One region of the Paenibacillus sp. JNUCC 35 genome, then DNA from elsewhere that is predicted to be linked to it. Evidence: riboswitches for the same ligand, from Rfam matches in the RefSeq annotation. Region 1 holds a riboswitch; the other holds the start of a gene.
What was found. Region 1 has a riboswitch for cyclic di-AMP ahead of AC2TF6_RS17045 (CAP domain-containing protein). Riboswitches for the same ligand answer to the same signal wherever they lie in the genome.

Region 1 (7,602 bases):
GTCGCCCTTATCGTATGCATCCAGATAGCGGTAGCGGATATGGCGCTGCGGTCTGCGGTAAGTGAATCTACGAAGGTTTTGGCCGCGGGGCTTTATCCGGCGGAGGTACTGTACAGGCAGGGTGAACAATCATTCGACCAGACGGCTCTCGCATCAGGGGCTCAGAATGTAGTCGATACTCTTCAAAACTTAAGAGAACAAGCCGCGCAAGCGGGAGAATTTATCGACTCGGTTGAAGCCTACATCCCGGATCCGGTAGTCGGACTTTTGGCATGGGTTCGCCAAGCGGGTGAAAGCGGTGCGGATGGGGTAAAGGAAGCGGCAAGTTCGGCACTGCGTGATGCCATGAAGCCGGTTGTGTACAGTTTTGCGGACAAACGGATTCTGAAGAAGGACCGGTTCCGCATCGGCGGGGTGACACTACCCAGTTTAACGAACCGGGAACGGGCTTATCTCGGATTCGAAGTTACCTATGATTTCCCCCTTGCCGTTCCTTTCTTCAACCGTACGCTTGTTTTGAAAAAGAAAGCGCTGGAGCGGGTCTGGCTGGGCGCGTAAAAGGAGACATCACTAATGGAGGAGCTGCTGCTTTCTCTTCTTATTCTGGCCGCGTTTGTAACCGATGTACGAAAATCGATTATTCCGAATGTCTTGACTGCCACAGGTGCCGGTACCGGACTGATGTACCATCTTCTTACAAATGGCTGGAGCGGACTTGTTTTTTCTTTGGCGGGCTGCACGACCGGTTTTATTGCGCTTTTTATTTTGTATGCGGCAGGGGCGCTCGGTGCGGGGGACGTTAAGCTGTTCGGGGCGATTGGAGCTTTAACGGGCGGGGTCTATGTTTTTACGTGCGCGCTTTATTCTTTATTATTCGCGGGAGCGATCGGCTTGTGCTTGCTTCTTGCGAGAAAAGAAGGAGCCAAACGGCTCGGGCGCTTATTCGGCGGATTGGCCCTATGTTTGTTTCTTAAAGATTTGTCGTTCTGGAAAAGCTTGAAACAAAGTGATCAGCTGCGGTTTCCTTTTATGTATGCGGTATTGCCGGGGGTTCTGGCTGCTTACTGGTACGGAAGCCTTGCTTTTTAAGAGAAGCCCGTCAGAGATGCGAAAGGATGAAGCTATGGAAATATTCGGATTGCAGGCAAGCATACGGTTGTCGCAAGGCAGATGGCTGGAAGTGGGCTTGGAAGAAGAGCTGAACATTGAACGCCTAGCGCCCGTGCAGCTAAAGATGCTTGCAGAAAACCCTATTCCACGGGTACTGCCTTTGAAAGTGGAAGAGATCGATAGTCATGTCAGGCTGCTCTATAACCTGGCTTCAAGACGGTCTCTGGCAGCTATCCTTAAAGATCGCAGTCCAGATCCCGGCGGATGTCTTCAACTGCTGCACGAAACGGCGGCTTGTGTAAGCGATAGTGACAATTTTATGCTAAATGAGGCCCAGTTTGTGGTGGATAAAAATTACATATATATCGAAAGGGGCTGGGCGGACGTCACGTTGCTGTGCCTCCCTATAAAGGAAATTCCGGCTGTATCTGCCTCTGTCATGTGGAGTGCGCTTGTTCGAGACTTGGGCAGTCGGCTTAAAGCGAAAGAGCGTGGAAGTCTCGAGAGACTTGCCAAGTACTGTGAGCGTGAAAACTTCTCCGTTCGAGAGTTTAAAAGGCAAATCTACCTGGAAATAAGTGGGGACGGGCTAAGTATTGAGGAAGACAGCGGGAAAGGAGGCATGGAGTCGGACTCGATTGTTCGAACTTCAATCGTTCCGGACTCAGAAATGCAGGACCCTGCACAGTTCAGTGAGCGGAGCGTTTATGCGTTTTCTGTGTTGCATAAGTCAGGGCAAGGTAGCCCTGTAACGGAACCGCTGCAGCTTCACAAAGAAAGTAACGATGTTGTTGATGAGGGGCTTTTGCGAAGAGAGCGTACACATATGGCCCAAGACAGGACTGGGTCGCCTCATAAGCTTGTGGGTGAAAGCATTACAGATCCCAAGCCGCGGGGTGCAGCAGAGAAGTTTATCCAAAGACGTCAACAAATTGCTGCGGACGGCTCTGATTATCCTGTGTCTGTCAAAGAGAACTATATGGAATCTGCTTCTGCCGCTTTGAGCTATGCGCACCCGGTCTCGCCGGACATAGGCGCTTCCGCTCCGGGTCCCGATTTGACTCCGGCAACCTTTGCAGTAGGTTCATCCGCAGCCGCTGCCGTAACCCGCTTTTCCGCGAGCACTGCGGTAGCTCCCGCTGGCACCGGAGCGCCTGTTCTCCGTACGGCAGTTCCGCGTACCGCCTCACCGCCAACTGCAGCTCCAATTGCTGCGTCGCAAACCCAACCTGCTGCGGCTGTGCCGCTCAGCCGACGGCAGACCGGCCTCGGCGTGCAGGCGGCTGGGCACCCGCCGCAGCCGCACGCAGCGCCGCAGCCGCAAGCCGCGCTCGCCGGAGCGGCTGCCTCCGCGGGACCGCTTCCCGGGTCCCGCGGCAAAATCCTCGCGCTGGGAGGCGCATTCCTGATCATCGGGATGATCTGGAACGCTTATTTCAGCGCGCCCGGGCCCCCGCTGCTGTACATCAGCAGCGGAGCGACGCTGCTGGTGCTGGATGCCGCTTACGTACTGCTGGCAATCGGCCTTCCGGGCCGACGCAGCAGCCAGTTGAAAGAAGCGGCACCCTCCGGCAGAAGCCCGTATCCGCCTGCGGCGGAACAGGAGCCGGTGTCGCTCGAGCAGTACTACGCCGGACTGGGCGAACGTACGACGCTCCTGGGTCCGCCGCTATCTGCGGTGAACAACGCAGATGAAACCGTTTATCTCGGCGCCGAGTCAGCCCCGCCGCATGCGAAGTTCCGCCATCCCGTGCTCGAAGTGCTGCGGGAAGGCCGGAAGGAAACGATTCTGCTCGACGCGGATTCTTTTATTATCGGGAGAGGGGTAGGAGATGCCGACTATATCGAAGATGTACTCGGGATCTCGCGGATTCACGCGCAATTTTTACGGACGCCGGAAGGTTATGCGGTCAAAGACCTCGGTTCGCGAAACGGTACGTTTCTAAACGACGGGATGCTTGTTCCTTATCAAATGGTCGCTTTGAAAGACGGGGATATGGTGCGGATCATTCACACCGAATTTACCTTCCGATTCGGCTGACCGGTTCCTGTCGTGGAATGATAATGGTATAATGGACGGGTTGTTGAAGAAACGGGAAAGAGGAGAATGTCCAATGATTACACATGTCGTGTTTTTCAAGCTTAAAGACCGCAGCCCGGAGTCCGTCGAACAAGCAAGAGCCAAGCTGCAGAACATGGAAGGCAAAATTTCCGAACTGCTGCATATCGAAGTGGGCGCGGATGTGATCCATTCCGAACGTTCTTATGACCTGGCTTTGATCACAAAGTTTAACTCACTTGAAGATCTCAAAGCTTATAATGTGCACCCCGTCCACCAGGATGTGCTCGCCTATATGGGCGAAGCCAAAGACGGCGTCGCTCCCTGCGTAGACTTTGAAAGCTAATTTATTCAAAAAAAATCAGGTAAAACTCGTAAGAACTTGCCGTTTTTCGCGGCAGGTTCTTTTTATGGTGCAGCCGCCGGCAAAACACTCGATGTGAAAGTCATGGCTGCCATCATCTCTAGGTGAGCGAATTCCTATGCACCGATGTCATTCAACGCCGGAAGCCTCTTTCCGAGTAGCGCAATGCCACTGCAACGCCATCTGAAGTAACACAACAGCATAAAGCTTTACTGCAGAATCCCTTTATTTTAATGCTGCCGAAGGATTAACCGATGCCGTACTTCAATAAATCGTCCAGAAATCGTCCCGCTTAGTTTCCCCCACGCCTTCTGTATTATGACTCCTTACTTCTGCCCGGGGCAATAGGCTCCTAGCCGCCTGTTTTTTCGCAAAAAAAGCGGCCGGTTCCGGGTCAGGAACGGGCCGCTTTTCACAAAGCTGCATTAGATTGGATTGTAGGATCAAATTATAGCCTTAAATTGTATATTCGCATTCGTGCATTTGCAAAATCGAATTAGTTCGCGATAAACTCTTGAACCCATTCGCCGTTATAGTAAGCGACTCCGATTTTCGTAAAGTTCGGGCTCAAAATGTTTTCACGGTGACCCTGGCTGTTCATCCACGAGTTCATTACATCCTGCGGAGTGCGCTGTCCTTTGGCGATGTTTTCGCCTGCATACGTATAAGAGATGCCATAAGATTTCATCATATCAAATGGAGATCCGTACTTCGGAGAGTTGTGGTCGAAATAGTTATTTGTATACATATCCTTCGCTTTGTCCAAAGCCATCGCGGCAAGCGCGCTGTCGGAAGCGAGCGGTTTTAATCCCGCTTTGGCACGTTCTTGGTTCACCAGCGTTACGACTTGATCCGCGAATTCCGATTGGGAAGCGGCCGGTTTTTCAGCCGGTTTCGGTGCCGGAGTCGCGACAGGTGCGGACGGCTTGGTTGTCGGTTTCGGCGTGTTTACGGGTGCCTGAGTTTCCGGAGCGGGCTTGCTCGGCTTTGCCGGTGGTGCAGAAGGTTTCTGGGCTTCCGGTTTCTTTTCGGGCGCGGTTGGCGCGGCCGGTGCCTCGGCAGACGGTTTTTCCGCAGGCGGAACAACGATCTGCATGCCTTTCCAAATGAAATTCGGATTTTTCAACTGCGGATTCGATGTAAGAAGAGAGGCGAGATCAATGCCGTATTTATTCGAAAGGGTCGCGAGTGTGTCCCCGCCGGAAACATTGCACGGCTCGGCGGATGCGGATGCGGCGCCTGCTCCGAAAACGGACGTAAGGGCAAAAACACCAACGAGAGTTGCTTTTTTGATAGATTTCAAAGTAAAATCTCTCCTTTTTTCGGCCTGCGAGGTTAGCTGACGGATTCGGGTCAAAGAGCAATCACCCGGCCATGAGCATCATGGCTTCACCCCAAAAATGGGTTCCCCCGTGCTTCCGGAGAAGCTTCGGCCTTGTTTTTTTGCTTTCTGTCTGAGAAGAGGAGCCTGCATGACGCGCTGCTCTGCACTCTCTCTCGGAAGAAGCCTTTTAATCCTAGCATGCGATTTGCTAGATTTCACGGGACAAAGTTTTCCAGCCACGGCCGGATTGTTTTTCCGGAAACGGGTTTATCGTTTGAAAACAACGGGGAAACAGTGTAGTATCACCAGTAAGAGAACGCTTTTGAAGGCATGCTAATTGGCGTAAAATTCCGGAATTTACAGTCTTTTTTATGGGAATTTGCAAGATTGTAAATAAGTGAGATCTTTAAAAGGAACTTCACCGGTTAACTTTCTCGGCAAAACTGTCCGGACAGATAGAATCCGGCGGATGTGCGACAATTTGGGTTGATAGATAGAGGAATTTTCGGGGTATTAAGTAGAAGCAAGTCTTTACATAGCGCTCAGAAACGGAAACCGGCCGCCGGTCAGGCGGAGAGCTTTCCCTTTGAACGGTTTCGTTTGAAGAGCGACACTACTCGTACCGGGATAGAAAAGGAGAGGTTGAGTTTATGGAGCAAGTAAACAGAACGTATCTGCTGGAAGTGCTGGACATGCTTTTGCAAACGCCAAGCCCGAGCGGATACACCCACCACATTATGGATAAAGTGAAGGCGGAAGCCGAGAAGCTGGGCTACAAGCTGGAACTGACGAATAAAGGCTGCGGCATCATTACGATTCCGGGCAAACGGAGCGATTACACGATCGGGCTCTCGGCTCATGTGGATACGCTCGGGGCGATGGTGCGGTCCATCAAGGACAACGGGCGTCTGCGCCTCACGTCGGTGGGCGGTTTTATGATGGCTGCCATCGAAAACGAGTACTGCCGCGTTCATACGCGCCAGGGACTCAGTTATGAAGGCACTATTTTAACGACCAAGCCTTCGGTTCACGTTTTTCCGGATGCGAGAGACCATAAACGCGTCGAGGAGAACATGGAAGTTCGCCTGGACGAACTGGCTTTCAACAAGGAAGAGGTACAGAAGCTGGGAATTCGTGTCGGGGATTTCGTGTCATTCGAGCCGCGGGTCCGCATGCTGGAGAACGGGTATGTCAAGTCCCGTCATCTCGACGATAAAGCGAGCGTGGCCGCCCTGTTCGCGCTCATGGATCTTCTGAAGAACGAGCTGATCGAACCGGCCTGCACCGTTAAAATCATTGTGACCACTTACGAGGAAGTCGGCCACGGGGCTTCCTACATCCCGGCCGACATCGACGAGCTCCTTGCCGTCGACATGGGAGCCATGGGGGACGATCTGACCTGCACCGAGCAGGACGTCTCCATCTGTGCAAAAGATTCCAGCGGTCCTTACGACTACGCGATGACCTCTCAGCTTATCCGCCTCGCGGAACATTCCGGGATCCGCCACGTGGTGGATGTATACCCGCAGTATGGTTCGGACGCTTCGGCGGCGCTCCGCGGAGGCAGCAACATCCGTGCCGCGCTGATCGGCCCCGGCGTTCATGCCTCCCACGGCATGGAACGCACACATGTGGACGCCATCGCGGGAACGGCCTCTCTGCTGCTGCAATACATTCTGCACCCGGCCGCGGCAGCGAGCGACCCCGAACAGCCGGAAAATCCGGTCAGCCCGGTTTAAATCCGAAGAAATCGATTCTACATCCGGCTGGTCTCATCCCTACGCCCGACGGCGGGTATGAGGGCAGCCGGATTCATTTGGCGCGGCGCTTAAGGACGGAGGAACTCATGAGTATTATTCATGCCGAACATCTAGTAAAAACTTACGGAGAGAAAGTTCTCTTCGACGATATATCGTTTACCATCTCGGAAAAACAGCGGATCGGTCTGATCGGTGTCAATGGCACCGGCAAGTCTTCTCTGCTGAGAATCTTGGCCGGTTTGGAAACGCCGGACTCCGGATCGATCGTTCATTCCAATCATTTCAAAGTGGAATACTTGCCTCAACAGCCGGAGTTTGATGAGCGTTCGACGGTTCTGGAGCAGGTTTTCTACGGAGAAACGCCGCTTATGAAAGTGCTCCGCGACTACGAGCAGGCGCTCGCGGCCCTTGATAGCAGCCCCGAGGACGAGGCTGCCCAGCAGAAGCTGATGCGGGTGCAGGCGAGAATGGACGAGCTGGACGCCTGGGAGGCCGGCACAACGGCCAAGACAGTCCTGACGAAGCTGGGCATCACGGAATTCGGCAAGCCCGTCGGCGAACTGTCCGGCGGCCAGCGGAAGCGTGTCGCGATGGCCCGCGTGCTGATCCAGCCCGCCGACCTGCTTATTCTCGACGAGCCTACCAACCACATCGACAACGAGACGGTGGACTGGCTGGAGCAGTTTTTAAGCAAATGGAAAGGCGCTCTGCTGCTCGTCACGCACGACCGCTATTTCCTTGAGCGCGTGACCAGCCGCATTCTGGAGCTCGACCGCGGCAGCATATACAGCTATGAAGGCAATTACACGACGTTTCTGGAGAAAAAGGCCGAACGCATGGAGCGTGAAGCCTCCAGCGAAGACAAGCGGCGCAACCTGCTCCGCAGAGAGCTTGCCTGGCTGCACCGCGGCGCGAAAGCCCGCACGACGAAGCAGAAAGCCCGCGTCGAGCGGGCGGAGGAGCTGCGCGACCGCAAGGTCGACGG
Region 2 (7,602 bases), 2.9 Mb from region 1:
CAATTTGCCGGGGGTCAAGATCAAGCTGTACCTCGACCCCAAGCATGAACCGTACAAGTCCCGCTATATGATCGCCGCCAAAAAAGCGCTGAGCCGATACTCCCAGTGGTATGGTACGTATCCGTACTCGACCTTATCCGTTGTCGTGCCTCCGGAAGAGGCTAACGGGGCGGGCGGCATGGAGTATCCCACGCTCGTTACCGCTTGGGGAGCCTCCGAGGGGACGCCCGACCTGGAACTCGAACGGGTCGTCGTCCATGAGATCGGCCACCAGTTCTGGTACGGACTCGTCGCCACCAACGAGTTCGAGGAAGCCTGGCTGGACGAAGGGTTCACTTCCTACACCGAGGATAAGCTGATGGAACTGGAGTACGGGTCGAAACCCAACCTTCCGGTCGAAGCCAGCTATATCACCTCTCCGGCCGCGCTGCAGAAAAATGCGTGGGGTTACCGCAGCCACGGCGAGTACGCCGACAACGTGTATACCCGCGCCAAGCTGGTCCTCAAGGAAATCGAGCACCGGGTCGGGCTGAACACGATGGACCGCATTATGAAAACATACTTCCAGCGCTGGAAATTCAAGCACCCGGGAACCCGCGATTTTCAAACGGTCGTGGAGGAAATCACCAAAACGAAATGGACGGAGTTTTTCGATCAGTATGTATACGGCAGCATGATGACCGACTATGCGGTCGATAGCATCCGCATCCGCCAGGCGAACGAGTCGGGACAGACGTTGTACGAAAGCAGCGTGCTGGTCCGCAAGTTCGGAGGCACTGTACCGGCTGTGCCGATCCGGTTCCATTTTGCCGACGGTTCGACGACAGAGAAGGTCTGGGACGGACAGGGCGAGCAGATCGAATACAAGCTGACCCATAAATCCCCGGTGGATTGGGTTTCCCTGGATCCCAAATACACCATGAAGCTCGAAAACCGGCATATCAACAACTATATGAAAACCGAAGTCGACACCACGTGGAGAATCCGCTGGACCCTCGGCGTCGTCAAACTGCTGGAAACGCTGTTCGATACTGTAGCCTGGTGAGGTGATGAGATGCTCCGCTATCTTCGACAAGGCTTGACGGCCGCCCTCAAGCAGCCGTTCGCCGTTTGCGTGCTGTATGTGTACCAGTTTGCCTGGGGGATTCTGCTTTATAAATGGGTCCAATCCATTATCGTTCCCCTGCTCCACCGTTATCCGGCCAGCGATCAGCCCCAGAGCGCCGTTCATTTGTTCTTGATGGAAAGCCAGTTCCGGCTTGTAAAAACGGATCTCATCCAGCCGTATCTCGAATGGCTTCTCATCCTGCTGGCCGTCCGGATGCTGATCAGCCCCATGCTGAACGCCGGCGTGCTGTACTCTCTGGAACACCGGCAGATGAATGCGGGCTACCGGTTTATGAAAGGAATCCGCGAACTGCTGCTGCCCTTCTTCCTCTATTATCTCCTTCAAACGGTCTTGATGCTTGCGCCGCTCTACTGGCTGGCTCCCAAAGCGCTTGCTTTGTTCAACAAAGCCTACGGATTCGAGCAGCTCCTTCTGTCCATGCTTCCCTGGGCGGCTCTCTATGCCGTGTATGCCCTGCTTGTTCAGCTCCTCTTCCTGTTCCTGCAGTTCGGCCGGGCCTCCGAGGATCGACGAGGACTTCTCTCGGTGCTTCCGGTCGTGTTCCGCCAAGGCTTACGAATCGCGGGCAATGCCCTGCTGCTTGTCCTGCTCGGCTTCCTTCTGGCCGTCGCGGCGACTTATGCATCCTACATATGGGCAGGCCTGACGGCCCTCATTATCCACCAGATATACCCTTTGGTCCGCACCTTTGTAAAAATGTGGTCCATCGCCGCGCAGCGTGAAATCTGGGAAAGCTACCGCACCTAGAAAGCCTGGTTTTCTGCCCGTAAGCCGGGCGGCAAAACAGACGAATCACATACGCTGATCCTCTTCTTAACCGTTCTCGTTCCGGATTGTTCCGGCGCGATATCCGTCTCCCCCTGCCGTTCACCGGCCAGGGGGTTTTTAGTTTCCATTTGCGTTTTTTTCAGCTATCATGGAAAGATAGAAGATAAAAGGAGGCATTACCGATGATATCCCCACGGACAAGCACCGTCGTGGCGGCAGTAATTGGCCTTTGTGTCGCCGCCGGGTCGTTCTTTTACGGACAGTCCGACGTTAAAGCCAAAGAGGTTGTGGCGATCGGTCACGACGTCCGCATCTCCAACCAGGCTTTCGACAAAATGAAAGCCGAAGTCGACCTGGCCTTTCAAATGCAGGGCGCTCAAAACAATTTGACCAACGACCAGCTTCTCGATCTGATGCTTAAGGACGAGCTCTTCGTCCGTTACGGCCAGAAGCGCGGCGTCAAAGTCAAAGAAGCCGAAGTGAAGCAGGCTATCGACCAGCAGCGCAAAGCGCTGGAAGCGGCCGGTCCCGAAGCGGCTCAGTTGAAGGAGATGCTCTACAAAAGCGCCGGTTTGACCGAAGCAACCTACTGGACCGATCCTAAAACCGTCAACCAGTACGCCAAATATCTCCTCCAGCAAAAGACGATCGAGTACCTCGTCAAAAAAGGCGAGCTGAAAACGCAGGAAGACCTCAACGCCCTGCAGGAAAAACTGCTTGCCGAAACGAAACCGGGGCTGCGCGTGAAGTTTCCGGATCAGCCGAAAACTTAGATTGCCTCTAAGCTGAAAGACATGGAAAACCCGCCCTTTTTATACAAGAAGGCGGGTTTTTTGATCTATTTTTTGCCCTGAAATCCGACTAAATAACTGCTTTTGAAACTTTTTTGTAACTATTTTTAGTTTTTTGGAAGGAATTTCTGGACCTATGGCGAATATTTAGTGTCGAACAGAAAAAGATTGCCGAATTTCTTCTTAGACGAAAGGAAGAAAACGGGGGATCCACTCTGGGTGAATTGATCTTGCAACAAAGGGATCATAGGGGACCTTCTACCGAACCCTCCAGCTAACCTCGTAGGCACAGGAAGGAGCAACACAGTTGAAGAAAGTCTTGTTGTTTGTTTTGAGCTTGACCCTGTTTTTGAGTGTGGAAATCGGCAGCGCTTCCGCGAAGTCGACGCTCAGCTCCACGATTGACGGATTGGTAGGGACGCCTTACAAGTATTCGGGCACATCGACCAGCGGTTTTGATTGCTCGGGCTTCACGTCCTACGTATTTGACCGGTTCGGCATTGATCTGGCACGCACTTCAAAAGCACAGAACGGCCAAGGATCCTCGGTTGCGAAAAGCGATCTGAGACCGGGTGACCTTGTATTTTTTAACACCGACGGAAAAGGCATCTCCCATGTAGGTATTTACATCGGGAACAACAAGTTCGCCCACTCCGCTACGAACAAAGGTGTTACAAAGAGTGACTTGAGCGAATCTTACTATGCGAAACGATACGTTTCTGCACGCCGCGTTATCGGCGATGACCTTTTTAACAAGATCACTGCAGACTAGTAAGACGCACTCGTAATGGAACGCAGCATATACCCGAAAGGGAGCCCCGTAATCCAGGTTGCAGCCTGGCTTGCCGGGCTTCTTTTCATTTGCGCCGGATTTCCTGTTACTATGAAGTTAGACGAAAAAGTAAGGAGCGTCCCTTCATTATGATCCTTTTTATTCATCGCAAAGATCTGCGGATTGACGACCTCACTGCGTTTGATTACATTCACAGCTTGGGGCGTCCGAGCCTGCACATCCTGATTCTGGACCCCTTCCTTCTGCGCGACGGCCGGGACCGGGAACACAGCGGAGTCAACTTCCTCCGTCACGTCTCCAGGCTCATCCGCGAATACCGGAAAGCGGGCGCTCATCTGGAAGTGCTTGCCGGCGAGCCTCATGCCGTGGTCGATCAGCTGCTGGCCGAGCTGCCGATTGAAGAAATCGTCCTGCACGGCGACGTTACGCCCTACGCATTAGTACGTGACCGCAAACTGAAGGTTTCAGCTTCCGCCCGCGGCGTTCCGGTTACCACGCTGATCGACCATACGCTCGCCGATTTCGGAGACTTCCAGCACTTCGCGGAGCGCAGCACCCCTTACCAGGTATTTACCCCTTTTTATAAAAAATGGAACGCTTACATGCACCTTTTTTTCCGGCCGTCGTCTGCCGTCACCGTGCGCGATTTGCAGACACGGCCGCTGCCGGACCGCGAAGCCTGGTCCGCCCGGTTTCCGCTTCCGCTGGACCCGGAAGCGGCAGGCACGGCGCCTGATCCCGCTCAGACTCTGAGCGATTTTCTCGAAGGAGGTCTCCGCGCTTATGAAGCGCAAAGAGACCGGTACGCCTTCGAGACGACCAGCGGGATCAGCCGCCACCTGAACACCGGCGCGCTCTCCGTGCGCCGGGCGTATGAAGCCGCTCTCGGCAGCGAGCGGCACGAAGCCTGGACGCGCCAGCTGGCGTGGCGCGACTTCTACCTGTACCAGGCCGTCTATAACCCGGATTTCTTCGTCTACGAGAAGAAATTCGATTTCTCCGGCCTGGAGGACACGCTCTTCGAGCGGTGGTGCCGGGGGCAGACCGGCATTCCGGTCGTGGATGCGGCCATGGCGGAGCTGAACGCCACGGGGCACATGCCGAACCGGCTGCGGATGGTGACGGCCATGTTCCTGACCAAGAACCTGCGGTGTCCCTTCACGCTGGGTGAACGGTATTTCCGGCGCAAGCTCGCCGATTACGACAACGTGCTCAACCGGGGCGGCTGGCTGTGGAGTGCTTCGCTCGGCTTCGACGCGTCTCCGTACTTCCGCGTCATGAACCCCGTCACCCAGTCGGAGACGCATGATCCGACGGGCATGTACATCCGGCGGTGGCTTCCCCATATCGCTCATCTGAGCGATAAGGAAATTCACAAGCCGCAGGCGGACGCGATTGTCGATCTGAAGAGCTCACGCGCGGCAGCGATCGAGATTTACAAGCACATGCTGGCGGAGGCTAAACCTGATGCCGGTGCGGGTCCGGCCGGATTTTCTCCGGATGGCTCTCCCCCTGTTTAAAGCTCCGTTCTTCGGGTAAATAGAAGTACGAGGTGATAAACATGGAAAATCCAATGGTGAAGTGCAGCATTGCCAACTGCGAATACTGGGAGCAGGGCAATAACTGCAGTGCGGAAGTTATTATGATCGAAGTAAACGCTCATTCGAACAAGCCACAACCGCAAAAACGGGACGGTCTGCCTTACGATTCCGGGCATCAGGATTCCGCCGAGGGCATCACCGACACCTGCTGTCAAACTTTCGAGGAACGTCATCATCACTAATTTCAATCAAACGTTTCATTAAAAAATGAAAATGCCGACAGCAGAGGAGCCGTAGAGCTCCCCTGCTGTCGGCTTACAAAAATAATCCCGCTGAGATCAGCGGGTGATTAAAGGCCGTGCAGGCTTCAGCCTGCACGGCCTTTTTTTGTGTGGAAACGCTTCACTTACTCCTGCAGGATGGTTCTATACGGAACCCCGCCCTTCTCTGCCTTACCAGCCGAGATCCAGTTTCTTTCCGGTCTCCACGAACGTTTTGATGGCGCTCAGCAGCATCCACCATGCGGGGTCCGCCTTTGTGTAGGAAGGATGATTTTCGACCCACTCATCGTTGATCAGGGTCAGCTTGGTGCAGCCGCCGACCGGCTCCAGCTTAATGGTTACCCGCGTAGTGATATCCGCATGATTCGGATAATACGAAGGACCGGGGTGTTCAATGTAACTAAGGATACGGTTCGGTTCGTATTCCAGCACTTCTCCGTAAATATGGACGGTCTGCTCGCCGTCATTGCCGGGTCCGATATACCGGATAGATTCACCGGGGACATAAGAAGAATCGATCACACAGTCGAAAAAGATTTTACGGGTTTTCTCCGGTGTTACGAAAACATCCCACACCTGCTCCGGGCTGCCGTCGATATAAAAATGATAAGTGAGATCCATTGAAGATTCCTCCCTAGCCTAGTGTCGGCGTCTTGTGATAGCTTGGCCGTTTTGCTACCATCAACTTTACAGGGCCACGGCGCAAAGCGATTGTAAAAAAGCGACATCTTCCCTGAGACTTCATCTTGAACGGAGGCGGGTCCGCATGAAACCCGAGGAGAACCCGGTCGTCGTCAACAAAGGCATCTTGAATTACGAAAAGGGCCGGCAAAAGTTCACCATTTCCCGAAGATTGCCCGCTCCGGAGCTGGCTTTTTTTATCCGGCATTACTGGCTGATTCATTGGGACTTGAGAGGACTTCCATCCCATACCCAGGAGGTGCTCCAGCCTCCATGCTTTAATCTGGTTTTCGAAAAAGACAACACGCGGATCTATGGGACGAATAAGGGGAAAATGTCGCAGCTTCTTGAGGGCAAAGGAGAAGTATTCGGCGTTTTGTTCCGGCCGGGCGGGTTTTATCCGTTTTACCGGCAGCCGGCTTCGGAGCTGGTCAACCGCAGCCTGCCCTTCCAGAAGGTTTTCGGCAGAAGCTGCCTTCCGCTGGAAGAAGCCCTTTTCTCCGAACCGGATGAAGAGGCGAAGGTCCGCTTCGTGGATGACTTTTTCATTAGAGAGCGGCCGCCGGCTGACGAACAAATCGAACTCGTCAATTCGGTGATCGATTATATTGCGGGACACAGGGAAATCAACCGGGTTGAGGACGTTGGAGCCAGGTTCGGCATCTCCGCAAGAACGATGCAGCGGATGTTCAGCCAGTATGTCGGCGTCAGCCCAAAATGGGTTATCAAGAGATACCGGCTCCAGGATGCCGCCGTATCGGCGGATGCGGGAGAATCGCCGGACTGGTCGAAGCTCGCGGTAGATCTGGGCTATTACGACCAGGCTCATCTAATTAAAGATTTCAAAACGGTTATCGGCAAATCTCCGGAGGAGTACGTGCGCAGTAAACAAGGTTAGATCGGCAGAACTGCATAAAAAAATGGAACGGCCCGCCGATTTAGCGCTTGGAAGCACTCTGCAATTCAGCGAGGCCGCTTTCTGAAAGTAGTCTTTAGTCCGCTTTCCGTAAAGACGGAATTTTAACGATCAGCCAGAAGGTAAAGGCGAGCAGGAGAAGAGCGCCGCCCATTACAATGTTCTGTATTCCTACACCAACGCTGAGAAGCAGTGAAGTCAAACCGTATGAAATAGGCGTAAGTCCCATGGAAGACATGGTCTGAATACTCATCACACGACCGATATAGGCTTGGTCGGCATGATTCTGGATCACGGAAATGGCGCAGATGTTCGAGATTCCCATCGAGATTCCCATACAAGCGGCGAACACGGCTCCGGTCCACAGTGTGCCGGCCATGCTCAGCGCGAGAAAGCTGAACGACAGGCCTAACTGGGCCAGAACGCTAATCAAGCCTCTCCGGCGTTTCAAGTTGAGAATGCCCAGCACAATCGAGCCGACCAGCATTCCTCCCGCCAGGAAGGATTGCAGCATACTGAAATCGAGTGTCTCCCCGTGCAGAACGTGTTTGACGAAAACCGGGATGCCGATTGCAAAGGGACCGGTAAAAAACAGATTCAAAAACAGCGTCTTCAGCACAAATGCCTTCAATATGGGTGCCTGACGGACGTAGCCGATCCCTTCCTTGACGCTGGTCAGCATCGGAATCCGTTCCGCTCTCG

Region 2: another riboswitch for cyclic di-AMP. It lies ahead of AC2TF6_RS02325 (C40 family peptidase); the one in region 1 lies ahead of AC2TF6_RS17045 (CAP domain-containing protein).

What each region holds. Positions count from the first base shown of each region.
Region 1 is NZ_CM177771.1:3,828,444-3,836,045, reverse strand. It holds gene AC2TF6_RS17070 (hypothetical protein) at 1-558, shown strand, start outside; gene AC2TF6_RS17065 (A24 family peptidase) at 574-1,089, shown strand; partial or broken gene AC2TF6_RS17060 (DUF6382 domain-containing protein) at 1,034-1,465, shown strand; gene AC2TF6_RS17055 (FHA domain-containing protein) at 2,090-3,151, shown strand; gene AC2TF6_RS17050 (Dabb family protein) at 3,225-3,515, shown strand; gene AC2TF6_RS17045 (CAP domain-containing protein) at 4,030-4,836, opposite strand; cyclic di-AMP (ydaO/yuaA leader) riboswitch at 4,843-4,978, opposite strand; gene AC2TF6_RS17040 (M42 family metallopeptidase) at 5,508-6,596, shown strand; gene AC2TF6_RS17035 (ABC-F family ATP-binding cassette domain-containing protein) at 6,704-7,602, shown strand, end outside.
Region 2 is NZ_CM177771.1:489,545-497,146, reverse strand. It holds gene AC2TF6_RS02340 (M1 family metallopeptidase) at 1-1,045, shown strand, start outside; gene AC2TF6_RS02335 (hypothetical protein) at 1,055-1,876, shown strand; gene AC2TF6_RS02330 (SurA N-terminal domain-containing protein) at 2,080-2,670, shown strand; cyclic di-AMP (ydaO/yuaA leader) riboswitch at 2,848-2,992, shown strand; gene AC2TF6_RS02325 (C40 family peptidase) at 2,996-3,460, shown strand; gene AC2TF6_RS02320 (cryptochrome/photolyase family protein) at 3,610-5,001, shown strand; gene AC2TF6_RS02315 (DUF1540 domain-containing protein) at 5,043-5,264, shown strand; gene AC2TF6_RS02310 (SRPBCC domain-containing protein) at 5,475-5,924, opposite strand; gene AC2TF6_RS02305 (DUF6597 domain-containing transcriptional factor) at 6,070-6,882, shown strand; gene AC2TF6_RS02300 (MFS transporter) at 6,977-7,602, opposite strand, start outside.